Cyanobium sp. PCC 7001: one gene and its partner. The protein of the gene in region 1 binds, or shares a complex with, the protein of each later gene. Links are inferred from orthologs where the notes say so. Each region holds a gene or a part of one and is shown on either strand. Other genes may lie near its edges. The genes, in order: carA and carB.

The links.
Region 2: the proteins of carA (region 1) and carB are in contact, whole or in part, in a solved structure (PDB 1KEE), measured with the Escherichia coli proteins. The link is inferred for Cyanobium sp. PCC 7001 from one-to-one orthologs.

What each region holds. Positions count from the first base shown.
Region 1 is NZ_DS990556.1:657,433-671,327, forward strand. Bases 7,245-10,167 are described here. They hold carA (glutamine-hydrolyzing carbamoyl-phosphate synthase small subunit), read right to left. Parts: upstream 9,300-10,167; coding sequence 8,190-9,299; downstream 7,245-8,189. Other genes in these bases: rlmB (23S rRNA (guanosine(2251)-2'-O)-methyltransferase RlmB), read right to left, coding at 7,245-7,311; CPCC7001_RS03230 (ribonuclease III domain-containing protein), read right to left, coding at 7,324-7,710; CPCC7001_RS03235 (STAS domain-containing protein), read right to left, coding at 7,736-8,149; trpD (anthranilate phosphoribosyltransferase), read right to left, coding at 9,452-10,167. Outside these bases: CPCC7001_RS03205 (PAM68 family protein), read left to right, coding at 1-120; CPCC7001_RS03210 (DNA polymerase III subunit alpha), read right to left, coding at 176-3,718; Asp-tRNA(Asn)/Glu-tRNA(Gln) amidotransferase subunit GatA, read right to left, coding at 3,787-5,247; CPCC7001_RS03220 (DUF1816 domain-containing protein), read right to left, coding at 5,278-5,517; more of rlmB, read right to left, coding at 5,578-7,244; more of trpD, read right to left, coding at 10,168-10,489; CPCC7001_RS03250 (DUF3288 family protein), read right to left, coding at 10,740-11,081; CPCC7001_RS03255 (ABC transporter ATP-binding protein), read left to right, coding at 11,182-12,957; CPCC7001_RS03260 (hypothetical protein), read left to right, coding at 13,139-13,426; peptide-methionine (S)-S-oxide reductase MsrA, read left to right, coding at 13,511-13,895. UniProt on the Escherichia coli protein: Small subunit of the glutamine-dependent carbamoyl phosphate synthetase (CPSase).
Region 2 is NZ_DS990556.1:1,004,111-1,019,019, reverse strand. Bases 1,822-5,758 are described here. They hold carB (carbamoyl-phosphate synthase large subunit), read left to right. Parts: upstream 1,822-2,216; coding sequence 2,217-5,558; downstream 5,559-5,758. Other genes in these bases: CPCC7001_RS04915 (DUF3386 domain-containing protein), read left to right, coding at 5,584-5,758; CPCC7001_RS04925 (DUF3318 domain-containing protein), read right to left, coding at 1,822-2,092. Also shown: CPCC7001_RS04940 (asparaginase), read right to left, coding at 1-526; CPCC7001_RS04935 (CGLD27 family protein), read right to left, coding at 551-1,045; rsfS (ribosome silencing factor), read right to left, coding at 1,054-1,464; more of CPCC7001_RS04925, read right to left, coding at 1,457-1,821; more of CPCC7001_RS04915, read left to right, coding at 5,759-6,258; CPCC7001_RS04910 (sodium:alanine symporter family protein), read left to right, coding at 6,313-7,632; CPCC7001_RS04905 (DUF6447 family protein), read right to left, coding at 7,658-7,879; CPCC7001_RS13990 (peroxidase family protein), read left to right, coding at 8,863-14,909. UniProt on the Escherichia coli protein: Large subunit of the glutamine-dependent carbamoyl phosphate synthetase (CPSase).

The DNA of each region.
Region 1 (13,895 bases):
TACGGCGTGCTCTCCGCCAGCTGGGAAGAGAGGCCCGGCAGCCTGATGGGCGGTGAGCAGCTGGGCCTCAACATCTCCAGGCTGCGGGAGTCGCTCCGAGCCAGGCGCTCCGGACGCTGATCCCGGCCTCTGCTGCTGCCGCTGCCGCTGTTCGGGCCTGCTGACCAGCAGCCACTCAGGCCGCCATCAGCGGGGCACTGATCCGGGCACGGAAATCCGCCGCTGCCAGGGTGTCGAGGGCCGCTGCGGCATCGGCCACGCAGAACTGCGGACCGAGCCGCACGAAGCGGGTCTCCTGCCGTTGCTGCACCAGCGCCACCACAGGCACCCGCAACCCCACGTCATCCAGGGGAGGACGATGGCGCTGCAGGCATTCCCGCAGGCGATGCTGAATGGCGATGTCGGCGGCCTGTTCCGCCTCCAGCTCCACCATCAGCAGCTGCAGATCGTCGATGGAGCGGCAGTCATCCACGATCAGCTGCACCCGGTCGTCCCGGCGATCCACGGAGCCCCACACCAGCAGGCGGGCATCCACCATCAGGTGGTCGGCCAGGCGGGCGTAGGCGCGGGGAAAGACCACCGCCTCGCAGCTGCCGGTGAGATCCTCCAGCTGCAGCACCGCCATGCGATCGCCCTTGCGCGTGGTCACCTGGCGCAGTTCCGGCACCATCGCCACGGCGCTCACCTTGGCCTTGTCCGGCTGTTCCTCCAGGGTGGCGAGGGCCACCGGCGACAGCAGCCGCACCGGACGCCCCAGCTGCTTGAGGGGGTGATCCGAGAGGTAGAACCCCACCAGCTCCTTCTCCAGCCGCAGTTTCTCGGTGGGGGGATAGTCGTTCACCGGGGCCGCCTTGGGGGCCGTGCTCAGATCGCCGCCGCCGGCACCGCCAGCGCTGGCCGGCTCCGCGGCCGAACTCGAGGCCATCAGGTCGAACAGGTTGCCCTGGCCGCTGGCGCGGTCGCGGGCGCGGGAGCTGGCCCAGTCCAGGATCAGATCCAAGTCGGCCATCAGCTGAGCGCGGTTGCCGCTGGGCTCGAGGGCATCGAGGGCTCCGGAATGGATCAGGGCCTCGAGGGCCCGGCGGTTCAGCTGCTGGCCGGGGATGCGATCGCAGAGATCCGCCAGGGAGCGGAACGGTCCATCCTCCTGGCGCACCTCGATCAGCTGGCGGATGGCCCCGTCGCCGAGATTGCGCACGGCGGAGAGCCCGAAGAGGATGCGATCGCCGACGGGGGTGAAATCAATGCCCGATGCGTTCACATCGGGAGGCATCACTTCGATACCCATGGCATTGCAGTTGGCGATGTAGCGCTGCACCTTGTCCGACGCTCCGGCATTCACCGTGAGCAGCGCCGCCATGTAGGCCACGGGGTAGTGGGCCTTGAGGTAGGCGGTCTGGAAGGTCACGGCGCCATAGGCCGTGGAGTGGCTCTTGTTGAAACAGTATTCGGCGAACAGCACCATCTGCTCGAACAGGGCCTCGGCCACCTTCGTGTCCACCCCCCGCCGGGTGGCTCCCTCCACGAAGATGGTCTGGTGCTTTTCCATCTCGCTCTTTTTCTTCTTGCCCATGGCCCGCCGCAGCAGATCGGCTTCGCCCAGGGAGTAGCCCGCCAGATCCTGGGCGATCTTCATGATCTGCTCCTGGTACACCATGATCCCGTAGGTTTCATTCAGGATCGGCTGGAGTTTGTCGTGGGCGAAATCAATCGCCTCACGGCCATGCTTGCGGTTGATGAACTTGGGGATCAGCCCCGCATCCAATGGCCCCGGACGGTAGAGGGCCAGAATCGAGGAAATGTCCTCCAGGCATGACGGCTTGAGATCCCGCACGATCTGCCGCATGCCGCTGGATTCCAGCTGGAAGATGCCTTCCAGATCCCCCCGGGCCAGCAGTCCGTACGTGGCCGCATCGTCGAGGGGAAGTTTGTCCGGGTCGACGGTTTCACCGGTGCTCTGCTGCACCAGATCGAGGGTTTTATCGATCATGGTGAGGTTCTTGAGGCCCAGGAAATCCATCTTCAAAAGGCCCATCGACTCCACGTCCTCCATGAAGTACTGGGTGATCACCTGGCCGTCGTTGTTGCGCTGAAGCGGCACGAGCTCATCAAGGGGGTCGGCCGCGATCACCACACCGGCGGCATGAACGCCGAAGGTTTTGTTGGTGCCCTCGATCCGCATGGCCATGTCTACCCAGCGGCGCACATCGGGATCCTTTTCGTATTTCTCGCGGAACTCCGCAGCGGGCGACTCCGGCCCGATCATCTCCTTGAGCTTGGCGGGCTTGCCCCGCACCACGGGGATGAGCTTGGCGAGACGGTCGGCATCGCCGTAGGGGATGTCGAGCACCCGGGCCACATCCTTGAGCACCGCCTTCGAGGTCATGCGGTTGAAGGTGATGATCTGGGCCACCTTGTCCTCGCCGTAGCGCCGGGTCACGTAATCGATCACCTCCCCGCGCCGTTCGATGCAGAAATCGGTGTCGATGTCAGGCATCGACTTGCGCTCGGGGTTGAGGAAGCGCTCGAACAGCAGGCCATGCACCACCGGATCGATGTTGGTGATGCCCAGGGCATAGGCCACCAGGGAACCTGCCGCGGAACCCCGGCCAGGCCCGACCGGTATGCGGTTCTCGCGGGCGAAGCGGATGTAGTCCCACACCACCAGGAAGTAGGTGGGAAACCCCATCTGCTCCATCACTTCAAGCTCGAAGCGCAGCCGCTCGCCGTAGGCAGGCTCGAAGGGCGCCTCCGCTGCCAGCTCCAGCCGATCCCGCAGGCCCTGCTCGGCCACGGCACTGAGGTAGCTCACGGCCGTGTGCCCCTCCGGAATGGGGAAGCGCGGCATCTGGTAGCGGCCGAGGATGTCGTAGTCCTCCACCTTCTCGGCCACCTGGGCCGTGTTGGCCACCGCGCGACGGATCACATCCGGCTCGAGATGGTCCGCAAACAGAGCGAGCATCTCGGCCTCGCTCTTGATGTACTCGGTGCCCGTGTACCGCAGGCGCTTCTCATCGCTGATCAGCTTGCCGGTGAGCACACACAACAGAGCGTCGTGGGCCTCCACATCCCCCACGCTCAGATAGTGGGCGTCGTTGGTGGCAATCAGTTCGATGCCCAGCTCCTGACCGATGCGGGCGATCTCGGTGTTGACAATGCGATCCTCCAGGCCGCCGTGATCCTGGATCTCCAGGTAGAAGTCGTCGCCGAACACCTCCTGGTACCAGGCCGCCACCTGCCGGGCCACGTCAGGGCGGCCGCGCAGGATCGCCTGGGGAATCTCACCCCCGAGGCAGGCGGTGGCCACGATCAGCCCCTCGCTGTGCTGGCGCAGCAGCTGCTTGTCGATGCAGGCGCGGGCGAAGATGCCGCGACCGCGCATGCCCCGCAGGTGGCTGATGCTGGTGAGCTTCACCAGGTTGCGGTAACCCACCGCATTCTTGGCCAGCACCACCAGGTGGTAGCGGCGCTCCTTCTTGGGGGGATTGGGATCATCCAGCGCGCCGTTGATCACATACATCTCGTTGCCGATGATCGGCTTGATGCCGGCCTTCGAGCAGAGTTTCAGCAGCTCGATGGCGCCATACATCACCCCGTGGTCGGTGAGGGCCAGGGCGGGCATGCCCAGCTCCACCGCCCGCTCCACCATGGCCGGCAGCTGGCTGGCCCCGTCCAGGAGGCTGTAGTCGCTGTGGTTGTGGAGGGGTACGAAAGCCAAGGAGGGCGGCGCCTGTAGCGGCCAGCGTAGATCGCCTCCACCAGATGTGGTGCCGCCGCGGCGACGGTTCAGACGGCGAGCGCCGCCTCCGGCCGCCGCTCCATCACCCGCGCCGCCAGCTCGTAGTGGTGGGCCACCTGCAGCAGCCTGCCCTCCTCCAGCACGTTGGTGATGAACTGCACGCCGATCGGCAGGCCGCGCTGATCGAAGCCGCAGGGCACACTGATGGCCGGCACCCCCGCCATGTTCGCCGGAATGGTGAGCAGGTCGGCCAGGTACATGGCCAGCGGGTCATCGGTGTGGGCCCCGAAGGCGAAGGCGGTGGTGGGCGAGGTGGGTGTCAGCAGCACGTCCACCTGCTCGAAGGCCCGGTCGAAGTCGCGGCGGATCAGGGTGCGCACCTGCTGGGCCTTCTTGTAGTAGGCGTCCACATAGCCCGCCGAGAGGGCATAGGTGCCGATCAGGATGCGGCGCTGCACCTCGTCGCCGAAGCCTTCGGCACGGCTTCGGGCCGTCATCTCGGCCAGATTCTCCACCCCCTCGGCGCGGTGGCCGTACTTCACCCCGTCGTAGCGGGCCAGGTTGGCGGACGCCTCCGAGGGCGCAATCACGTAGTAGGTGGCGATGCCGTCGTTGAAGCGCGGGCAGCTCACGTCCACCAGCTCGCAGCCCAGGGCTTCGAGCTGGCTGGCAGCGGCCAGCACGGAGGCCTTCACCTCGGCCTGGAGACCCTCCGCCTCGAGGCACTCGCGCACCACGCCCACCCGCAGGCCCGCCACGGGCTGACGCAGGGCGGTGCGGTAGTCCGGCACGGGCAACCGCAGGCAGGTGGAATCCCGCGGATCGGGCCCGGCGATCACCTGCAGCAGTTCGGCAGCGTCCGCAACGCTGCGCGTGAAGGGGCCCACCTGGTCGAGAGAGCTGGCGAAGGCCACCAGCCCGTAGCGGCTCACCCGGCCGTAGGTGGGCTTGAGACCCACCACCCCGCAGAAGGCCGCCGGCTGACGGATGGAGCCACCCGTGTCGGAGCCGAGGGCGGCCACGCATTCACCGGCCGCCACGGCTGCGGCACTGCCCCCGGAGCTGCCGCCGGGCACCCGCTCCGGGTCCCAGGGGTTGTGGCTGGGCCCGAAGGCGGAGGTCTCGGTGGAGCTGCCCATGGCGAACTCATCGAGATTGGTCTTGCCGAGCAGCACGGCGCCGGCCTGCCACAGCCGCTCCGTGACGGTGGACTCGTAGGGCGGCACGAAGCTCTCCAGCATGCGGCTGGAGCAGGTGGTGGCGATCCCCGCGGTGCAGAGGTTGTCCTTGATGGCGAGCGGAATGCCGGCCAGCGGCGACAAGGGCTCACCGGCCGCCCGGGCCGCATCGATCCGATCGGCGTCGGCCCGGGCCCGCTCGGCCGTGACGGTGAGGAAGGCCTTCACACTGCCGTCCACCGCGTCGATCCGCGCCAGGTGGTGGTCGGTGAGCTCGCGGGCGGACACCTCGCCGCGCTCCAGCTGCTCACGCCATTCGGCGATGCCCATCCAACCGTTCACCAGCAGCTCTGGACGCTATCAGCCCAGCTCGGTGAGGGGCTCGCCGCGGCGGGTGCGCAGCAGCTCCACCTCAAGGGAAGCCGGGGCTTCGGCGCGCAGGTCCTCGACGAAGGCCGGCAGCTCGGCTTCGAGGGTGCGGCGGCGCACGAAGGGACCGAACCAGTAGGTGACATCGGGCGACTGCGTGCGCACCCGGGCCCACCAGGCCAGACCCAGACCGTTGGCGCAGCTGCGCACAGGCCAGAGCAAGGGGTTCATGGATGCGGGGTCAGGCAAGGGCCATTGTGCAGGGTGACCGGCCCCTGCCAGGGCCCGGGATCACAACTGCACGTCACGGGCGAAGCTCAGCGCGGCAGCCCGGGTGGCGCCCCATGGATCCTCGGGCGCCGGGGCGGGTTCAGCGTCAGGGACCTGACCGGCTGGGGCGTCGGAAACGGGCTCGGGCAGGGGCGTTTCAGGGATCGCCGCTTCACCAGCCGGAGCTTCCGTTGCCGGTGCTGCCGCGGCAGGTGGTGCCGCGGCAGGTGGTGCCGCGGCAGGTGGTGCCTCCGTGGCCGAGGCGACCGCCCGCTCGGCGTGACCGGAGGCCTGAACGCTGGCGTCAAGGCCGGCGAGCTGGTGGCCTTCAGGCTGGGCGGCCCCGTGGTGCAGCGGCTCTGCGTCAACCGCTTCCGGTTGAGCGGGTTCGGGGCGATCAGCTCCGGCCTGAGCGGCCTGGGATGGCACGGGCCCAGGTTCGCTGGCGGCGGCCACGGGCATGCGGGGCCGCTGCAGCCGGGGTGCAGGCTGGCCTCCCTTCAGCCCCTTCATCCAGCCGCGGCGGGCCACCTCGTAGAGCAGCAGGGCCGTGGCCACCGAGGCATTGAGACTGGGGGTGGCACCCCGCAGCGGAATGCTCACCAACTGGTCGCAGTGCTTGCGGGTGAGCATGGCGAGCCCGTCGGCCTCGGAGCCGGTGACGATCACCAGAGGACCCTCCAGATCGGCCTGCTCGAGGCTCACGCTGCCCTCCGAGGCCAGCCCGATCACGCGGTACCCCTCCTGCTTGAGGCTGTCGAGCGCGCGGTTGAGGTTCACCACCCGGGCCACCGGCAGGTGTTCCAGGGCTCCGGCAGCCACCTTGGCCACCGAGCCGGTGAGTCCGGCGCTCCGGCGCTGGGGGAGGACCAGGCCATGGGCGCCGAGGGCCTCGGCACTGCGGGCGATCGCACCGAGGTTGTGGGGATCGGTGATGCCATCGAGGGCCATCAGCAGCGGCGGCTCCCCGATGCCCCGGCACCCCTCGATCAGGCTGGGCAGATCGAGCGTCTCGGCGGCCGCGGTCTGCAGCACGATGCCCTGGTGCACGGCGCCGCCGGTGAGCTGCCCCAGCCGCGCCCAGGTGACCTCCTCCACCAGCACGCCGGAACTCTTGGCCTCACGGAGCAGCTGCAGGAAGCGGGGGCTGAAGCGCATTTCGGCCGTGCACCAGATCCGGTGGATCGGTCGGCCGCTCTCCAGGGCCGCCTGGGCGGAATGGCGGCCCCAGATCAGGTCGGCGGGTTGGTCCTGGCCGTGCTGGTCCGCCTCGGGCTCGATGGAGCGCTGGTTGGCGGGCTCCCGGGCCTCACGGATCGGTGCCGCGGAGCTGCCGTAGCGGCGAGCGGGGACATCGCTGCGGTCCGTGCCGCCGCCACGGGCAGCGTCGTAGCGCCGGGCCGGCCCCCTGGCGGGCGCATCCCGGCGGGCAGGTCCCGCCCCCCACTCACGGCTGCCGCCATCACGGCTGCGCCCGTCCCGGCCTCCACCGCTGGCGCGGCTGGGCGAGCGCCGTACGAAGGATCCCCGCTCCCCCTGGCTGCGGGGGGTTGCCGGGCGGGCCCGTTCCCAGCCACCGCCGGCTGATCCCCGCCGCGCCGCGCCGCCCTCAGCGTCCGGACCGGTGCCGGGGCGGCGCACCTCGCGGCTGCGGTCGCGTTTCCCCTGCCAGGCATTGTCACGGCCTGGCCGTGCGGCCCCACGGCCCCCTGTCCCCGTCCGTTTGTCCGGACGGCGTTCGAATCGCGGGCTCATGGTCGCCAGGTCTTATGGATTGTTGTCCTCCAAGTGATCTAGCAGCTCGACCAGCCGCTCAGGATCGTGGAGGAACAACCAGCCGAGCAACGCCTCGAAGCCCGTGGCCCTGGCGTAGGCCGCCGGATCCCCTCCCCTCGGCCCCCTGCCAGCCCTGTTGCGGGCCCGCCGCACCAGCTCCCGCTCACTGCTCTGGAGCCAGGGATCCAGGCGCTCGAGCTGGCGGGCCTGGGCGTCGGCCCGCACTGAGGCCACCACCTGACGGTGCAGATCCAGGGCCCGGGCGGCTTCACGACAGCGATTCAACCGTTGATGCAGCTCCCATACCGCATCCCCCAGCCAGGCCAGCTGCAGCACGCCCAGCTCACCGGCGGGGCGCCGGGGCTGGAGCCCCCTCAGCCAGGCGGCTGTCGCACGGCCGGGCTCAGGCGGCGAGGCTGTCAAGCGCGGTGGCCAGATCGGGCTGGAGATGGAGGTAGTCCTCCAGCCGCACCAATTTCACGGTCTGCACCACCCGGGCATTGCCCACCACCAGAAAGGTCTGCTTGTCGGCGTTGCACTGCTTGGCGAGCTGCACCAGGGCACCGAGGCCGGAGGAATCGATGAAGTCGATGTGGCTGAGATCCACCACCAGGGGCTGGCCGGGGCTGCGGTGCTCGGCGATGAAGGTTCCGAACTGCTTGTCGGAGTAGGCATCCAGCTGCCCGGTGAACCGAAAGAGCTGGCAGCGGGCCTGCTGCTCGAAGCCGCCGCGCAGTGACACCGTCAGACGCTGCAGGTCGTTGATGGCTCCGCCCCCTTGGCTGTTCTGCGGGGAGTGTAGAGAGATGGCCGGCATCTGCAGAAAGGCGCCCACTGAGGCGGCTTTCTGGGGCCGGTCAGCCGCGGCGCTCGGCCATCAGCGTCGCAAAACGGGCGAAGTGGTGGTCGGCGTCGTGAGGCCCGGGGCTGGCCTCCGGGTGGTATTGGATGCCGAACACGGGCTGGTCGCGCAGCGCCAGGGCCGCCACCGTGCGGTCGTTGAGGTTGAGGTGGGTGATCTCCACCCGATCGGCTGGAAGGGAGTCGGCCTCGATGGCGAAACCGTGGTTCTGGCTGGTGATCTCCACCTGGCCAGGGCTGCCGCAGGGATGGTTGAGGCCGCGGTGGCCGTAGCCCAGCTTGAAGCTCCGTCCCCCGAGGGCGAGGGCCAGGATCTGGTGTCCCATGCAGATCCCGAACACGGGCAGGTTCGGTTGCTGCAGCAACCCGCGCGCCAGCTCCACGCCGGTGGTGACCGCGGCCGGGTCGCCGGGGCCGTTGGAGAGGAACACCCCTTCGGGATCGTGGCTCAGCACCTGCTCGAGGCTGGCGGTGGCCGGCAGCACCGTGACCACGCAGCCATGGGCCACGAGGCGATCCAGGATGGCCCGCTTGATGCCGAAGTCGATCGCCACCACCCGGTAGGGACGCTCGGGGTTCACCTGCATGCGGGTGTCGAAGGCGGCCACGCAGGGCTGGTCCCAGGTGTAGGGCTCAGGGGTGGTGACGGTGGACGCCAGGTCGAGCCCCTGCATCGAGGGGGCCGCCACCACCTGGTTCAGCAGCTCCTGCGGGCTGGTGCCGTCGCTGCTGATCGCCCCGTTGATGGCGCCGCCCTCCCGCAGGTGGCGTACCAGGGCGCGGGTGTCCACACCGCGGATGCCCACCACGCCATGGCTCTGCAGCCATGCACTGAGATCGGACTCGGCCCGCCAGCTGCTGGCCACAGGGGCCAGCTGGCGCGCGATCACCCCCCGCACGTGGGGATGGTCGGCCTCCTGGTCGGCGGCGTTCACCCCCGTGTTGCCCAGTTCGGGGTAGGTGAAGGTGACCAGCTGCCCGGAGTAGCTCGGGTCGGTCATCACCTCCTGATAACCGGTCATGCCCGTGTTGAACACCACCTCGCCGATGGCCGTGCCGATGGCACCGAAGGCTTCACCGCGCAGCAGGGTGCCGTCGGCGAGCACCAGGAGAGCGGCTGGAGAGGACGCAGTCACGTTGACGAAGGGAGACGGAGCTGACGGAGCGTGCCGGCGCGCGGCAGGCCGTGCGTCGATCATCCCCCGTGGCGACGCGGCTGCCGGTGTGAACGATCACCGAGCGGACACCGCCGCCGTCCTCAGGCCGGTGCCAGGGCTTCCCTCAAGGCCAGCAGCCGCTCCCAGGCCGTCCCATCCGCCATCGCCTGGCGGGCCGGCTCGCAACCCTCGGCCGGACTGTCCACCACGCCGGCCGCCCACAGCACCAGGGCCGCGTTGAGCGCCACCACATCCTGCTGCGGCTGGGTGCCCCGGCCCTGCAGCACCGCCTCGAGAATGGCCTGGTTGGTGGCCAGATCCCCTCCGGCCAGTGCGCTCACGGGAGCGGGCGCCATGCCGAGGCTGGCGGGGTCCAGGCTGTCCGGGCGTACCTGGCCGTTCTCCACCAGCCGCAGCGCGTTCACCCCAGCCAGGGAGGCCTCATCCAGGCCGCCGGCCCCATGCACCACCACGGCACGGCGCAACCCGAGGCGGGCCAGGGCTCCGGCCATGGGGTCCAGCAGCTCGGGCCGCGCCACGCCCAGCACCTGGGCGGCGGGCCGCAGCGGATTCACCAGAGGGCCCAGCAGGTTGAACACCGTGCGCACGCCCAGACTGCGCCGCAGCGGTGCCAGGCCCACCAGCGCCGGATGCCACCCCGGGGCGAACAGAAAGGTCACCCCCGCTGCCGGCAGCGCCGCCAGCACCTGCTCCTGGGGGGCCTGCAGATGAACGCCCAGGGCCTCGAGCACGTCAGCGGAGCCGACCCGGCCGCTGGCGCTGCGGTTGCCGTGCTTGGCCACCGCCACGCCGCAGGCTGCGGCCACGAAGGCCACCGCCGTGGAGATGTTGAAGCTGTCGGCGCCGTCACCCCCGGTGCCGCAGGTGTCCACCAGCTCGATGGGGGGCAGGGCCGTCGCCTCCAGGGCGCAGGCCTGACGCAGCACGGCCGCCATGGCGGCCAGCTCCTCGGCCCCCACCCCCTTGGCCCGCAGGGCCGCCAGCAGGGCACCGGTGAGCACCGGGGGAATCTCCTCCGCCAGCCAGCCCCGCATCAGCGCGTCCGCCTCCGCCGCCGACAGGTCACGCCCCTGCAGCAGGGTCTCCAGCAGGGCCGGCCAGGTCAGAGCGGGAGCCATCGGCGTGGAGGAAGCCATCGGCGCAGGCAAGCAGCAGCGGCAGGCATTCTGCTCTGGAGACACTGCCGCCACTGGCCCCGTTACCACCGGAGGGGCAAGGATGGGGACAAGAATCGGGCAAGAAAAAAGCCCGGGTGCAAGGCACGCCGGGCCGGGTGATGGGGACCCTTCCACTATCACCCGAACCGGGGCGCTGCGTCGTTAAGAAGACAACGGCGATGGGCGTGCCATGACGGTTCAAGCTGCTTGCTCAACCCTCCTGGGAGGCGGTGTCGAACCCTGAGCCCACGGCTTCCGAGGCTGCGGGAGCGGGCCTGTAGCCCTGAGCCCAGATGGCACGGGTGCGGGCGTGGAGGGCGTCGCGATCGAGCTGCCAGAACCGCAGGGTCTTGGCCAGATCGTCCTGGATGTCGTGGGCGCCGGGAAATCCTTCGTAACGCATCAGCAGGCGCGCGGCATCCACCAGATCGGCGTCCGTCGGTGGGTCGGCGGCCAGCAGCCGATCCACCACCGCCCGGTCCTGGGCCTGGAGCGGATGGCTCTGGAGGGGCGCACCATCGGCGCCGGGCTGGGATGGGGCAGACGGGGGCATGGAGCACGATGGCGGCGAAGGGGTGCGGAAGGGGCCAGTGGGATGGGGGCGGTTCGGCCCGCCGTAATCTCTAGGTTGGGCCCACGTTCGTGATGGCCGCGTGGCCGCCTTCCGGCTCGATCTGATCCGACGCTATCTGCGACCCCACCGGCGCACGGTGCTGTTGGGCGTCGCGGCGCTGGTGGTGGTGAACCTGCTGAGCGTCAGCATCCCCCTGCTGGTGCGGCGGGTGATCGACGACCTCCAGGACGGCTTCTCCCTGCGGGATGTGCTGCTGCAGGCGGCCCTGATCATGGGCCTGGCCACCGCGATGGGTGCCGTGCGGCTGCTGTCGCGGCTGCTGGTGTTCGGCGTGGGTCGCCAGGTGGAGGCCGACCTCAAGCAGACCATCTTCGATCACCTGCTGCTGCAGGAACCCGGCTGGGTGCAGACCGCCGGCAGCGGCGAGGTGATCAGCCGCGCCACCAGCGACGTGGAGAACGTGCGGCGGCTGCTGGGCTTCGCCGTGCTCAGCCTCACCAACACGGCCCTGGCCTACAGCCTCACCCTGCCGGCGATGCTGTCGATCGATCCCTGGCTCAGCCTGGCGGCCGTGGGGCTCTACCCACTGATGCTGATCACGGTGCGGCTGTTCGGCGGCCGCATGATGCGGCAGCAGCGGCGCCAGCAGGAGGCGCTGGCGGGCCTCAGCGACCTGATCCAGGAGGATCTCTCCGGCATCAGCGCCATCAAGATCTACGGCCAGGAGGCCACCGAGCAGGAGGCCTTCGCCGGGCGCAACCGCCGCTACCGCGATGCCGCCCTCGGACTGGCTCGCACCCGCAGCACCCTCTTCCCGCTGCTGGAGGGCATCTCCTCGATCAGCCTGCTGCTGCTGCTGGCCCTGGGCAGCGGCCAGCTGGAGAGCGGCCGGCTCACCATCGGCGATCTGGTGGCCCTGATCCTGTTCGTGGAACGGCTGGTGTTTCCCACCGCCTTGCTCGGCTTCACCCTCAACACCTTCCAGACGGGCCAGGTGAGCCTGGAGCGGATCGAGGAGCTGCTGCGGCGCCAGCCGCTGATCACCTCCCCGGCCCAGCCCCAGCCTCTGCGGCAGCGGGGCAGGGGCGCCCTCGAGGCCCGGGGCCTGACGGTGCGCTACCCGGAGGCTCCGCGTCCCGCGCTGGTGGATGTGAGCTTCAGGCTCGAGCCCGGTGAACTGGTGGCCGTGGTGGGTCCGGTGGGCTGTGGCAAGACCACCCTGGCCCGGGCCATCGGCCGCATGGTGGACGTGGCACCGAACGAGCTCTGGCTCGACGGGGTGGACATCACCCGGCTGAGCCTGGAGGACCTTCGCGGCCAGGTGGCGCTCGTTCCCCAGGAGGGCTACCTGTTCACGGCCACCCTTGCCGACAACCTGCGCTACGGCGAGCCGGATGCGCCCATGCAGGCCGTCGAGACGGCGGCGCGGGAGGCCCGGCTGGAAGCGGACGTCAAGGGCTTTCCGGACGGTTACCGCACCCTGGTGGGGGAGCGCGGCATCACCCTCAGCGGAGGCCAGCGGCAGCGCACCGCCCTCGGCCGGGCCCTCCTGGTGGAGGCCCCGCTGCTGGTGCTCGACGACGCCCTGGCCAGCGTGGACAACACCACCGCGGCCCAGATCCTGCGCACCATCCGCAGCCAGGGCCAGCAGCAGGAAGGATCCAGGCCGGGCCGCACCATCCTGATGATCAGTCACCAGCTCTCGGCGGCCGCCGCCTGCGATCGGATCCTGGTGCTTGAGGCCGGGCGTCTGGTGCAGGAAGGCGACCACGAGACGCTGCTGGCGATGCCAGGCACCTACCGGCGGCTCTGGGCCAGGGAGCAGGCCACCGAACAACTGCGGGCGGCGGGCTGAGCGGACGGCGGGCTGAGCGGGCGGCGGCTGGTGCCCGGCGCGCCTTGTGCATCGGCGTGAGTCCACCACCGTGTCTCAACAGTTGTTGAGCAACAGAGCCAGGGGAGCTGCCGCTGGCTTGAGTGGTAGCGGCAGCTGACCATCATCGCGCCCGCCGCCGGCCCCTCCCCCGCAGCCTTCCATGTCGTCCGCCACCACCGTGGAGCCCAGGGTCTCGACCCAGGCCTACAACCTGCGCTGCACCCTCACGTTCGGAGACATCTACGGGCAGATCCTGATCTGGATGCTGGTGATCTTCGCCAGCCTCGCCGCGGGCCTGGCGTTGATGGGGGCCAGCAAGCCGATCGTGGCCCTGGTGGGCGTGGGTCTGATCCTGGTGCTGTCCCTGCCCTTCCTGCTGTTCGCGTTCACCACCACGCTGCTCAACCACATCGCCCTGGAACCGAACACCGGCACGCCACCGCTCTGACAGCCCTGATCGGGCGGATCGGTCGGGATTCCCGGCGCCAGAAGCCAGGGGCATGCTGCCTAGGGTGAAGGCTGATGCGTGACTGTGGTGTTCGGACTGTTCCAGAAGCCGGCGACAGCGTCGGGAGAGCGGCTCCACGCTGTGCTGGGAACCCCCATCGATGCCCCCGTCACCGCCGCCCAGTCCGACGTGCTGTTCGGCTGCGGCTGTTTCTGGGGGGCCGAGAAGGGGTTCTGGCGCCTGCCGGGGGTGGTGAGCACGGCCGTGGGTTACGCCGGCGGCGCGCTGGAGGATCCCAGCTACCAGCAGGTGTGCTCAGGCCGCACGGGCCATGCCGAGGTGGTGCGGGTGGTGTGGGACCGCCAGAGCGTCGGTTTCGCCGATCTGCTCAAGCTCTTCTGGGAATGCCATGACCCCACCCAGGGCGACCGGCAGGGCAACGACAGGGGATCGCAGTACCGCTCCGCCA
Region 2 (14,909 bases), 350 kb from region 1 along the record:
GCAGGCCCAGCAGCTCGGCCACCCGTTTGAGCACCTCCTGCTGCAGCGGATGCTCCAGCTGCAGGTAGCTCTCCAGGCTCCAGCCCATCCGCCGGCAGGTGGCCAGGAAGGCGGCGTGCTTGCCGGAGCAGTTGTGTTCCAGCGGGCTGCTGCCCAGCTCCGGAACCGGGCTCTGCAGCTGTTCGGCCTCCACTTCCGCGCCCCAGAGCAGCCGGAACGCCTCGCGGGCGTGGCGGGAGGTGCCGGCGTGGGAGGCACAGGCGATGGCCAGGCCCCGATCACCGCAGTTCACCTGGTCAGCCGTGCCGCTGGCCACGAACACCGAGGCCTGGAAGGGTTTGAGTGCCGAGCGCACGAAGCTCAGATGCTGGGGATCCCCGGCCCGCATCAGCACCCGTCCCCGCCCATCGCACACCACGGCGTGCACCCGGTGGCGCGATTCGACGATGCCGTTGCGCAGCAGCCGCACCTCCAGGGGCGGGATGCTGGAGCGGCCGCTACCGCCGAAGCTGGAGGATAGGGTCATGGGAGCCGGTCGGTCTGGCCGTGCTCACAGAGCCTGACAGAGGCTCGCCCCCACCAGCATCAGGGTGGCGGCCAGGCCGATGGCCTGCTGCAACCGCATCAGGATGGGGCGCACCTGGTGCTGGGCCACCAGCAGATCCTGCTGACGCCAGGCCAGGGGCTTCTCCCAGACCTGGCCGTCGTACCAGCCGGATTCCTCGTACTCCACCCGTTCGCTCACCAGCCGCTGGTGGATGGTGCTCCAGCCCAGCCACTGCCGCACCAGCAGCAGGGTGGGCAGGGCGATCCCCGCCACCGCGCCCGCCGCCACCATGCGGGCCGGGTCGTGGCGCAGCACCCAGCTGCCGCTCGCCACCACCAGGGTGATCGGCAGCACCGACAGCCAGCTCACCGCCAGCGGACGCAGCAGACCGGCAAGACTTTGGGCGGGCCAGGCGAAGAACCAGGAGCGGCTCAGTTCCTCGTACTGACGCAGCGGGCGCTGTTCGGCCGGCACCGGGCAGGGCCCCAGCAGCTCCATGGCGAACGTCAGACGGCGGGTGCGGATTCCGAGCCTAGGTAGGGCACCTGTTCGCCGTGGCCCCAGAAGGATTCGAGGTCGTAGTAGCTGCGCTCGGCCGGGGTGAGCACGTGCACGATCACTTCGCCGTAGTCGAGCAGCACCCAGCGGCCCTCGGCCTGGCCTTCCCGGCGCAGGGGCAGACGGCCCAGCTTCTCCTCGAGCTTGTCCTCCACCGAGCGGGCGATGGCGCGCACCTGCACGTCGGAGAGGCCGCTGCAGATCACGAACCAGTCGGCCAGCGATGACACCTCATCCACCCGGATCAGGCGGATGTCCACCGCCTTGCGGTCATCGCAGCCTTCGGCCACCAGTCGGGCCAGGGCCTCGGTCTGGGGGTCGCGGGGTGTGGCGGAGGGGTGCAGGGCCGGCTCAGCCATAGACGTTCTCGCTGGTGACCGACTGGCGGGAGCCCTGCTGCTGGGCCATCTCGGCGCGGGCCCGGCCGGCGCTCTTGCGCAGGGCTTCGAGGCGGTCTTCGTAGAAGGCGCGCTTCTTCTTCTTGCGGGTCTGCTCGGCGAGCTCCTTGAGCGCCCCGCCGAGGCTCTTGTAGGCGTTCGGCAAGGTGTAGCCGAAGCGGCAGGCCAGATCGATGGCCCGCTCGTCGGCGCTGATGGCGTCCTGCAGGCGCTTCTCGGAGTTGTTCTTCAGATAGAGGCGGTAACCCGCGAAGCCGGAGAGGCCGAGGGCCATCAGCAGCAGCAGGCCGTCCTGCACCCAGAGCTCACCGATGGCACCACCGAGGCCGATGGCCAGCGCGGCCATTTCCCAGCCGTCGCGGGGCACCGCATCGTTCTGGATGCGGCCCACCTCATGCCAGAAGAGGAGGTTGCGATGATCCAGGGCCAGCGCATCCCATTTCTCCAGATCGAGCTGGATCTCGATCTCATCCCGACCGATCTCCTCGATGGTGATGAGCGGGGGTTCCACCGACGCCGCGGCTTCCACGAACACCCAGCTCTGCATTTCGGGAGGCAGCAGCCCCTTCAGGCGCTGGAGTTCGCTCATCGACGGGATCAAAGGAGGTGGTCCACCACCCTAGCCACCGCCGGCGGTGAGGCCCCGTTGCCCCTGAACGTTTCGTGCCGCGGGGGCATGAGACGCTGGACCGGTTTGGCCGCTGCCCACGCCCATGCCCCGCCGCACGGACCTCAAACGGATTTTGCTGCTGGGGTCGGGCCCCATCGTGATCGGCCAGGCCTGCGAGTTCGACTACTCCGGCACCCAGGCCTGCAAGGCCCTGCGGGCCGAGGGGTACGAGGTGGTGCTGGTGAACAGCAACCCCGCCTCGATCATGACCGATCCGGACATGGCGGATCGCACCTACATCGAGCCGCTCACCCCCGAGGTGGTGGCGCGGGTGATCGCGATCGAGAAGCCCGATGCGCTGCTGCCCACCATGGGCGGACAGACCGCCCTCAACCTGGCGGTGACCCTGGCGGAGAACGGCACCCTGGCTGAGTTCGGGGTGGAGCTGATCGGGGCCGACCTCGAGGCCATCCGCAAGGCCGAAGACCGCCAGCTGTTCAAGCAGGCGATGGAGAAGATCGGGGTGGCGGTGTGTCCCTCGGGCATCGCCAACAACCTCGAGGAGGCCGAGGCGGTGGGCGATGCCATCGGCAGTTACCCGCGCATCATCCGGCCGGCCTTCACCCTCGGCGGCAGTGGCGGCGGCATCGCCTACAACCCCGAGGAGTTCCGCGCCTTCTGCAAGAGCGGTCTGGAGGCCAGCCCCGTCTCCCAGATCCTGATCGAACAGTCGCTGCTGGGCTGGAAGGAGTTCGAGCTGGAGGTGATGCGCGACACCGCCGACAACGTGGTGATCGTGTGCTCGATCGAGAATCTCGACCCGATGGGGGTGCACACCGGCGACTCGATCACGGTGGCGCCGGCCCAGACCCTCACCGACCGGGAATACCAGCGGCTGCGGGACCAGTCGATCGCCATCATCCGCGAGATCGGCGTGGACACCGGCGGCAGCAACATCCAGTTCGCCATCAACCCCGCCAACGGCGATGTGGTGGTGATCGAGATGAACCCGCGCGTCTCGCGCAGCTCGGCCCTGGCCAGCAAGGCCACCGGCTTCCCGATCGCCAAGCTGGCGGCCCGCCTGGCGGTGGGCTACACCCTCGACGAGATCATCAACGACATCACCGGCGCCACCCCGGCCTGCTTCGAGCCCACGATCGACTACGTGGTCACGAAGATTCCCCGCTTCGCCTTCGAGAAGTTCCAGGGCAGCCCGGCGGTGCTCACCACTTCGATGAAGTCGGTGGGCGAGGCGATGGCCATCGGCCGCAGTTTCGAGGAATCCTTCCAGAAGGCGCTGCGCTCGCTCGAAACCGGCCATGCCGGCTGGGGCTGCGACCGGCCCGACCCCAGCCCGGATGCCGCCGCCCTCTGCAGCGCCCTGCGCACGCCAACGCCGGAGCGCATCTTCGCCGTGCGCACCGCCATGGTGGCGGGGCTGAGCGATGCCGAGATCCACCGCCTCAGCGCCATCGATCCCTGGTTCCTGGCCAAGCTGCGCGGCATCGTGACCGCCGAGCAGGCCCTGCTGCGGGGCCGCAGCCTCGAGGAGCTGGATGGCGAGGCCCTGCTGCGGCTCAAGCAGCTGGGCTTCTCCGATCCCCAGATCGCCTGGGCCACCGGCAGCGACCAGCTGGCCGTGCGCCGCCGGCGTCAGGCGCTGGGGGTGAACGCGGTGTTCAAGACCGTGGACACCTGCGCCGCCGAGTTCGCCTCCCAGACGCCGTACCACTACTCCACCTACGAGCGTCCGCTCGAGCGCATCGGTGCCGATGGGGTGGTGGCGGTGGTGCCGCCCGAGAACGAGGTGACGCCGGAGAGCCGCCGCAAGGTGATGATCCTGGGCGGGGGCCCCAACCGCATCGGCCAGGGCATCGAGTTCGACTACTGCTGCTGCCATGCCTCCTTCGCCCTGCAGGAGGAGGGGTTCGCCACCGTGATGGTGAACAGCAACCCGGAAACGGTGTCCACCGACTACGACACCTCCGACCGGCTCTATTTCGAGCCCCTCACCCTCGAGGACGTGCTCAACGTGATCGAGGCGGAGAAACCCGCCGGAGTGATCGTGCAGTTCGGCGGCCAGACGCCGCTCAAGCTGGCCCTGCCGTTGCTGCGCTGGCTCGATTCGGCCGAGGGGCAGGCCACCGGCACCCGCATCTGGGGCACCTCGCCCCAGTCGATCGACACCGCCGAAGACCGCGAACAGTTCGAGGCGATCCTGCGCCGGCTGGACATCCGCCAGCCCCGCAACGGCCTGGCCCGCAGCGAGGAGGAGGCCCTGGCCGTGGCCGAGCGGGTGGGCTACCCGGTGGTGGTGCGCCCCAGCTACGTGCTGGGGGGGCGGGCCATGGAGGTGGTGTTCAACGTGCAGGAGCTGAAGCGCTACATGGCCGAGGCCGTGAACGTGGAGCCCGACCATCCGGTGCTGATCGACCAGTACCTCGAGAACGCGGTGGAGGTGGATGTGGATGCCCTCTGCGATGCCACCGGCACGGTGCTGATCGGCGGGGTGATGGAGCACATCGAGCCGGCGGGCATCCACTCCGGCGATTCCGCCTGCTGCCTGCCCACCGTGAGCCTGGGGGAGGCGGGCCTGGCCACGATCCGGGCCTGGAGCAAGGCCCTGGCCCTGGCCCTGGACGTGCGCGGCCTGATCAACCTGCAGTTCGCCGTGCAGCGCACCGCCGAGGGGGAGGAGCGGGTGTTCATCATCGAGGCCAACCCCCGGGCCTCCCGCACGGTGCCGTTCGTGGCCAAGGCCACCGGCGTGCCCCTGGCCAAGGTGGCCAGCCGGCTGATGGCCGGGCGCACGCTCGCGGATCTGGGGCTGCGCACCGAACCGGTGCCGCCCCTGCAGACCGTGAAGGAGGCCGTGCTGCCCTTCAAGCGCTTCCCCGGCTCCGACACCGTGCTCGGCCCGGAGATGCGCAGCACCGGGGAGGTGATGGGCATCGCGCCGGCCTTCGGCATGGCCTACGCCAAGGCCGAGCAGGGGGCGGGCGAGAGCCTGCCCACGGCCGGCCGTGCCTTCCTCTCCACCCACGACCGCGACAAGCAGGGGCTGGTGCCGGTGGCCCGGGGCCTGGCGGAGCTGGGCTTCGAGCTGATCGCCACCGCCGGCACGGCGGCGGTGCTGGCCGAGCAGGGTCTGCAGGTGGAGCCGATCCTGAAGGTGCATGAAGGGCGCCCCAACATCGAGGATGCGATCCGCTCCGGCCTCATCCAGCTGGTGGTGAACACCCCGATCGGTCGCCAGGCCGCCTTCGACGACACCTACCTGCGCCGGGCGGCCCTCGACTACGCCGTGCCCACCCTCACCACCCTGGCCGGGGCGCGGGCTGCGGTGGAGGCGATCCGCGCCCTGCAGGACCATCACCTGCAGGTGACGGCGCTGCAGGACATCCACCCGGCGCCGGCCGCCCAGCCTCCGGTGCCCGCTGGGTAGCGTTGGGGCCCCTGCGCCCCTTCCCTTGACCGCCACCCTCTCCAGTCCGATCCAGGCCGGCAGCGACTGCACCGCCGCCTTCAGAGCCGCCTACGAGAACCGCTACACCTGGGAGCCTGGTTTCGGCGGTTACCGGGGCCGCTGCGTGCTCGAGCAGGACGGCCGTGTGGTGGAAGGAACCTTCCAGGTGGGTGCCGATCTGAAGGCCAGTGTGGAGGGGATCGAGGCCGAGGCCGATCAGAAACTGCTGGCCGGCCAGCTGTGGGAGGTGGCCATTCACCGGGTGCGCCGCAGTTTCGAGCAGACCCACGGCGCCAACACCTTCACCGCCGGCGACACCGATGCGGTGGGCACGGAGGTGATCGTGGGCGGCAAGAACGCCGGTGACCGCTACCGCATCAAGGACAACGTGGTGACGATGGTGCACCGCCACATCCACGGCACCGTGGTGACGATCTTCACCGAGTCGGTGACCGACACCGGCGCCGGCTACCTCAGCCGCTGCTACACGAGCCAGTACGCCGATCCGGCCAGCGGCGAGGCCCGCGGCGGCCGCAGCCATTTCACCGACACCTTCGTGCCCCTGGGTGGCAGCGGTCCCTGGGTGCTGAGTGAGCGGGTGGTGGCGGTGGAGGCCCACGGCGACACGCCGGCCAGCCGCCAGGTGTTCCGTTTCGAAGACCTCCAGCCCCTGGGGTAGGGCTGGCCGAAGCGGGCGCCCCATGACACCATCGCGGCAATCTGCCGAGGCCCCGTGGACGTGCTCTCCCAAATCAGCGGTGTGGTCTGGGGGCCGGCCACGCTCTGGCTGATCGGTCTCACGGGCCTCTACCTGATGCTGGGGCTGCGGTTCATGCCGCTGCTGCGCATCGGTTTCGGCTTCCGCCAGGCGATCGCCTCGATCCGCTCCTCCAAGGGGGAGGGGGATGTCTCGGCTTTCGAGTCGCTCACCACGGCCCTGGCCGCCACCATCGGCACAGGCAACGTGGCCGGCGTCGCGGGTGCCATCGCCGTCGGTGGCCCCGGCGCGGTGTTCTGGATGTGGGTGATCGCCTTCGTGGGGATGGCCACCAAGTACGCCGAGTCGCTGCTTGCCGTGCACTACCGCGAGGTGGACGATCTTGGCGAGCACGTGGGCGGGCCCATGTACTTCATCCGCAACGGGCTCGGTCCCCGCTGGGCCTGGCTGGGGGTGCTGTTCGCCCTGTTCGGCACCCTGGCGGGCTTCGGCATCGGCAACGGTGTGCAGGCCCACGAGATGGCCAAGGCGCTGCAGGAATCCCTGGGGATTCCGACGTTGGCCACGGGCGTGGTGATGGCCGTGCTGGCCTACCTGGTGCTCATCGGCGGCATCGAGCGGATCGGCAAGGTGGCCGAAGTGGTGGTGCCCCTGATGGCGGCCGTGTACGTGGTGGGCTCCGTGGTCATCCTGCTGCTCCACATCGACAAGATCCCCGGCGCCTTCGGGGTGATCTTCGGCAATGCCTTCAGCGGCCAGGCCGCCGCCGGTGGTGCCCTGGGCACGGTGATCCAGAAGGGCATCGCCCGCGGCATCTTCTCCAACGAGGCGGGCCTTGGCACCGCTCCGATCGCCCAGGCGGCTGCCAAACCCGGGGATCCGGTGCTGCAGGGCAGTGTGGCCATGCTGGGCACCTTCATCGACACCCTGGTGATCTGCACGATGACCGCCCTGGTAATCGTGGCCAGTGGCCTCTATGACAGCGGGGCCCAGGGGGTGACCCTCACCATGGCCGCCTTCGACTGGGGCCTCCCGGGCGGCAAGTGGTTGGTGACCTTCGCCACGGTGTTCTTCACCGCCACCACGATCCTCGGCTGGGGCTACTACAGCGAGCGCTGCCTGGAATTCCTGGTGGGCACCGGCGGCATCAAGCCCTTCCGCTACGTGTGGGTGGCGGTGGTGGTGCTGGGTTCGGTGGCCAGCTTCGAGGCCATCTGGACCATCGCCGACATCCTCAACGGCCTGATGGCCATCCCCAACCTGATCGGCCTGCTGCTGCTCTCGGGCACCGTGTTCCGGCTGACCCGGGCCTACCGGTTCGACCCGGCCGAGTGAGGGTTCGGCCGGGTCGGGACCGACCTCAGCCCATGGGGGCGATGCCCTCCAGCTTCCCTTTGAGCTGGCTGGCCAGGGCCTGACGGCCCACCACCAGCACTTTGAGGGTGTCTTCGTGCATGCGGAGCTGGGTATCGGCCACCTGCATGGCCCGCACCAGCTCCTTCACTTCCGGCGGCAGGGCGTTGAGGTCGTAGCGCTGGCCTTCGAAGGTGAGGGTGGGCGGCGTGTTGGCGGAGTCGGTCACGAATGGAGCGTGGCGCAGGAACGGCCACACGGTAGGGGGAGGACAGCCCGGCGCAAACGGGCCGGCATCCAGGGCATTGGATGGAACAACGCCTTCGGTGCCGGACGGAACGGTATTGGATGGAACAAATACTCACCGCTGCCGTGAAGATTCGGGGGTGGTTTCCGTGATGTTGCATCGAGCTTAACCCCAGTATTACGAAGTTCTGTTGAGATACGGAGGAAATACGGAAGAGACTCTGGAGGCATCGTTGTGCCTTTGCGTGTTCATTTCTGAATGGTTTCTGAGTGTCTCTCCTACGGGGCGCCTCTCCTTCCGGTGAGCTGACGGGATCGGCTTCCTCCGCTTGAGTGGGGCAAAACTCTTCTCTGGCAGGCGATCTGGGATGAGTTCTGCTTGCTGCAGTCCCGACTGTCCCAGGGCGATTCAGGCAATCTTCAGGACATCACGTGGTGTATCGGGGGGGATGACGCCTTGTCATGGCCTTGGTCAGGGTGAAAGCACCCGTACTGCGTCCTTCAACGCGGCCTAATCCCATGCTGATCACCAAAGAGGATCTGCTGTTCATCCTCGAGCAGATCCAGGTAGCGGAAACCCACTCCTCTGAGACCCAAGCCGATCATGTGGTGGCGGCTGAAGCTGGTGTCGTCCTCGATTCCGAGGACAGTGCCGCCACGTTGGCCTCCCTGATCCCGGGCCAGACCGAAACCCCCACAGGCCTGCGTACCGTCAGCGGCACCCTCAACAACCTCACCCCGGGGCGCACCACCTTCGGTGCGGCCGATGTGGGCTTCTCGCCCTCGTCCAGCCTGCTCGCCTCGCTCACGCCGGATTTCGGAACCGGCACTCCGGGACCAGGACCCTTCCCCGGGGGGCCCGACTACACGATCACGGCCGATCCGACGACCTGGAACGTCAACGACGTGGAGCCCCGCTGGATCTCCAACATCATCGCCGATTCCAGCACCAGCAACCCGGCGGCGGTGGCGGCGGCGGCCACCCAGAACAGCCTGCTCGAGGCGCCGGTGCCGATGCCCGGCCAGAACGTGAACGCCTTTGGCGTGCCGCTCGGAGATGACGGTCAGGAACTCGGCATCGAGAACTTCGGTGGCGGCGACACCATCGAGATCCGCAACGTCGCCCCGCTGCCGATCAACGCCCCCTACAACTCCTGGCTCACCCTGTTCGGCCAGGGGTTTGACCACGGCCTGGATTTCATCAACAAGGGTGGTAACGGGAATGTGTTCATCCCGCTCGATCCCAGCGACTCCCTGTTCGACGCGGGGGCTGATGGGATACCGGGAACGGCCGACGATGGGCCCAACTTCATGGTCGTCACGCGTGCCACGCGTGACTTCGCCAATGGGGGAGCCACCCAGAACGTGACCACGCCCTGGATCGACATGAACCAGGCGTATGGGTCCCATGCGTCGTACCAGGTGTTCCTGCGGGATTACACCGTGAACAGCACCTTCGGCAGCGATGGCGATCCAGGGTTTAGCCCGATCTCCGGCCTGCAGCTGAACCAGGAGTTCGGTGCTGTGATCTCCACCGGCAACATGCTCGCCAGCACCCGAACGGGCAGCGGCCTGCCCACCTGGGCAGACATCAAGGCCAACGCCGAATCGATGTTGGGCTTTGTGCTCACGGACGACTTCGTTCTGAGTTCCCCCCTGCTGGCCACCGATGACTACGGCCGCTTCATTCCTGGGGCGAGTGGCCTGCCTCAGGTGGTGGTGGAAACCGCACCGGGTGTGTTCACCCTGGTGGAGGGCAACCTCACCACTCCGGTGGATCTCAGTGCTATTCCGGGCGGTGGAACCGTGGTGCGCACGGGTCACGCCTTCCTGCTGGATATCGCCCACCCCGCCAACCCCACATTCAATCCGGACGGAACGGTCGATCCGACGTCCTATGACCCGGCGCTGCTGAATGAACACTTCATCGCCGGTGATGGGCGTGTCAATGAGAACCAGGGTCTCACCGCCTTCCATACGATCTTCCACAACGAGCACGATCGTCTTGTTGCCGACTACAAGCGCATTGCCCTTGAAGCCGCTGCATCCGGCGACCTGAGCTTCATCAATGCGTGGCTGCGTCCCGGTAGGCAGCTTGCCTCAGGTGATCCGGTTCCCGGCGTTGACTCCGATGCCTGGGATGGCGAGCGCCTGTTTCAGGCAGCCCGCTTCATGGTGGAGATGCAGTACCAGCATGGGGTGTTTGAAGAGTTCGGCCGCTTCATCGACCCGAATATCGCCCTGGATTCAGGGTTCAATGTGACCCTGAACCCTGCCATCACGGCGGAGTTTGCCCACGCGGTGTACCGCTTCGGTCACTCGATGCTCACCGAATCGGTGGATCGGTTTGGGATTGACCCGGTGACGGGTGACTGGAGCAACAACTCCGAAAGCCTGATTGCGGCCTTCCTGAACCCGGTTGGTTTCCTCCAGTCGCTTGACGCTGTTGGCACGACTCAGGATCTCACTCCTGAGGAGGCTGCGGCGGAGGTGCTGCGAGGCATGACCCGTCAGCAAGGCAATGACATCGATGAGTTTGTCACCCCTGCACTGCGCAACAACCTGGTTGGGCTTCCGCTTGACCTCGCCACGATCAACATCGCCAGGGGGAATGAGCTCGGGCTACCCAAACTCAATGCGGCAAGGGCTGAATTCTTCTCCCTCACCGGTGGCAACCCCTCGCTGACCCCGTACAGCAACTGGAACGATTTCCGCAGCCATCTCAAGCACGACGCTTCGATCTACAACTTCGTGGCGGCCTACGGAACGCACCCCACGATTACCTCGGCCACCACAGTCGAGGCGAAGCGTGCCGCAGCCATGGATCTGGTGGATTACGTCCACCCCGATGGGCCGGCCTTCATGAACGCCCAGGGTGGCTTTGCTGGACAACGTGCTGGCCTCGACAATGTCCATCTCTGGATCGGCGGCCTGGCGGAGGCGCCTGAGGCGGGTGTCACGATGCTCGGCACCACGTTCGCCTTTGTGTTCGAACAGCAGTTGCAGGCCTTGCAGAATGCAGATCGCCTGTACTACCTGCGGCGTCTGAACGGCAACCTTCTCACCCAGATTGAGAACAACACCTTCGCGGCGATGGCGGAACGCGCGCTGGGAGGTGCGATCACAAGCCTGCCGGGCCACATCTTCTCGCTTCCCACTTACACCCTCGAGGTGGATGCGGCCACCCAGCACACCAACCTCGGCCTCGACGGCAAGGCCGACCCCGTGGGTGGTGCTGTGTCCTCCAATCTCCAGGAGGTCTATCGCACCAGCCAGGGGGATCCCAATCACTCGACAATCAGCCAGATTGGCTTCAATGTCGCCAACGTGCTCCGCTACAACGGCCTGGGCCATGTGGTGCTCGGCGGCGGCGCCGAAGCGGATCTGCTTCAGGCCGGCAGCGGCAACGACACGGTGTATGGCCGCGGTGGCAACGATGTGATCTTCTCCGGCCAAGGGGATGACCAGGTCTGGGGTGGCGAGGGCAACGACTTCATCTCGGACAACTTCGGCCTGAACTTCCTGCGGGGTGAGGCAGGCCACGACATCGTGCTGAGTGGATCTGGTGCAGGCCTTTCCTTCGGTGGCACGGGCAACGACTGGTTGGCGGCCCCACTGGGTGGCATCGGCAACGAGATGTTCGGGGAAACCGGGAACGACTTCATCCTGGCCAGTGATGCAGGTGGTGCCGGCAATGGCGGGGATGGCGACGACTGGTTCGAGGGCACGTTCTCCGGACCTGACAAATTTGTGCTCGACGACGGCGTGGGTGCTCTGCTTGGTGCCAGTGGTCTGGGCCGCCCGGGCCAGGCCAAGGGCAATGACGTGTCGATGTCGAAGGATGGCGACGACTTCATTGACGGCGACTTCGGCAACGACGTCTTCGTGGAGGGCTCCGGTGTTGACACCTACAACGGCGGTGCCGGCTTCGACTGGGTGAGCGGCGCTCGCAATGGCACGGATCCCGATCCACTTGTTGCTCCCCTCTCCGGTGCGGATGTGCACGGTCTGGGCATCGACCTGCTGGGTCTCGCGGCAGGAGGCATCGGCAACCAGTTTGCGGATGCCACCGATGGCCTGGTGGAAGCCCTGGCGGGTTCCAACCTGAACGACATCCTGATGGGTGACGACAATCTGGATCTGGTGGGCGGCAACGTCTTCCAGGATCTGAACCAGGACGGCGTCTTGAATGGCCTGGACTTCGTTCTGGATTCTGAACTCGTCGCCCGGGGGCTCAAGGTTGATGTCAATGGCCCTGCTGGGATTCCTGATGGAGTGATCAACCAGTTCGACAGCGGTGTGAGCTTTGACTGGAATGGGGATGGTGTTGTCGATGTGGCCGATCTGCTGCCGGTGGTTGTCAACACGAACTTCGACCCAACCGGGGCTATCCCAGGCAATCCTCTGATCGGAATTCCCCTTGCAGGTGTGTTCCAGGATACAGCTGCCGACAGTCGTCTGTTCAACCTGCCTTTGGATCAAGGCGGTATTGCTGGCCTGTTTGCTGATAACGTTCTTCCAGGGAACGACTTCCTGCAACTGATTCCCACGGCCCTGATCGAGAACACGGCGATCAACACCCGGATTCCCGATGTCACGATTCCTGCAGAAGCTCTCTTCGCTGCCGATATCTTCCTGGATCCTCCCGGAGTGATCACTGACGCGAATGGGGACGGCGTCACCAATGACGAAGACCAGTACTTCAATGCCGGCAATCTTCTGATCGGTGGTGGTGGTGCCGACATCCTCTTCGGCAAGGCTGGCAACGATGTGCTCGACGGCGATGCCTGGCTGAACACCCAGATCGTCTGGACCGCTCCTGCGGGCCATGCCTCGGGTCTGCCAGCTGGCACCCAGATCCGCTTTGCGGACATGGCCGAGATCAATCGGCACCAGCTGATCACTACGAACACGATCTCTCCTGGTGATCTGTCCATCGTCAAGGAATTGGCCTCCACCGTTTCGGCAGGCGATGTCGCCAGCTTCATCGGCAGCCCGGATGAATTCCTCTTTGAGGGCTGGCGGCGCCTTTACGTCAACGATGCTGGTGTGCCGATTGACGCTGACGGCTTGACTGCTGCAGACGTTGGCTTCGCTGGCGAGATTGACTACATCACCGATCCCTTCCTGGGGGTGCCGATCGGCTTCCCTGAGGATCCGAATCGTCCTGGGCAGCCTTTGTTCCTGGAGAGGGGGCTGGACGGCGTCTCCCTGAGCCTTTTTGACCTCGGGGCTGATGGGATCGCCGGGACCGCAGACGACATCTTCTTCGACCCCGGCCTTGATCCGGTGAGCCTGGCTGATGACGTCCCGGTGGGTACGACCTTCATCGGTGCCGATGGCCTGGCCCGTGCCTTCCCGCGTACCGCGCTGTTCGGTGCCGATGGTGTTCAGATCGAGTACAACTTTGATCCCACCACGCTTCTGTTCACTGGCGTGAGCGGTCTCACCACGACCAGCTTTACTGACGTGGGTTTCCCCTTCCCGGAAGGCGATGATCTCACCGGGGACACCCGCGGTGCTGGCGATGGATTCTTCTCCGTTCTCCATCACCCAACCGTGGCTCAGGCAGCGGATCCCTCCCGCGTGGCCCTTGTCGGTGGGGTGGCGCCGGAGCAGGGCATGGACTTCGTGCGCAACATTGAACTGCTTCGCTTCTTCACACCGAATGTTCTCGATCCGAGCCTGGTTGATGCGGCTGGCAATGCTGATCCGCTGTTCGTTCAGGACGGAGGCAGTTTCTTCGACATCGACACCATTGCCCTCCTGACGCAATTCCAGACCCCTGGTGTCGCGGTTGGAGACAGTGGCGCCGCCAACCTGGCTCAATTGCTGTCAAGCCGGAACTTCAATGCCGGCTTCGCGGCCACCGGTCCCCAGGCACCGGGTGCGGGCATCCCCAACGCGGTGCTCACCCTGGCCAACGACACCGGTGGATCCGGCAGCGACCTGCTCACCAGTGATGCCACCGTCCTGCTGAACGGGCGCGCCACTGGACAGCGCTATGAGATCTCGCCCACGGGCAATCCCATCAGCAACGACTGGGAGGAGCTCATTCCCACCGGTATCCCCGGTATCGGTGAGGTCATCCTCGAATCGGACCTGCGCACGCGCCTGCCTCTGGTGCAAGGTGCCAACACGGTGCACGTCCGGGTGGCCACCATCCCCTCCACGGACCCCCTCGCACCCCGCGATCCCTCCCAGCTGGGGGCTCCCACCAGCTTCACCTTCAACCTGGATGAGGTGAACCCGGATGCGCCGCTTCAGGTGGTGGGATCAGCTGGTGGCAACGACATCTTTACGGGCATCGAGCCCGGCGCCGTGCTCCAGTATTCGGTGGATGGCGTGGCGAACTGGGGCACCACCCCCTTCCCCACCGGCACCAACTACTTCGTCCGTCAGACCGACCTGGCGGGGAACGTGTCGACCACCCGCTCCGTGGTGGGCTCGCTGCCTGTGGCTCCTCCAATGGCTCCTCCAATGGCGCCTCCCGCTGCGCCCCTGCCACCCAGCACACCTCCGGGACCGGTTCCAGTCGAAACGGCGGGGAACGCCACGCTGCTGCCGAACAACCAGTTCGTCGCCAACAGCAAGCCGAACAAGGTGCGCACGATCAAAAAGCTCAACAAGTTCATGAAGAGGGGTACGGCCCTCGGCATTGAGCAGGTGAAGAAGGGCAAGTTCGACACCGTGTTCGTGAAGGGCGGCAAGAAAACCAAGTACGGCCTGGCCCATCTCAACAAGAACGGCAAGCGCCTCAAAGGTGAGATGGACAAGATCACCGGAAACCACAAGCGGATGGGCAAGTGGGAGAACAAGTTCGGCCAGGACTTCAACGGTGACGGTGTGATCGGCAAGCTCTCCAAGCAGATGCGCAAGGATGCTTTGCTCAGCAGCGCAGCGCCCTCGCTCAATTCCGAGATCGGCGCTCCCATCACCTCGGTGATCACCCCGCCTCCCAGCCCCACCACGCCGATCGTGGATCCGGTGCTGTCCGGCGTGGCTGCCGGCAC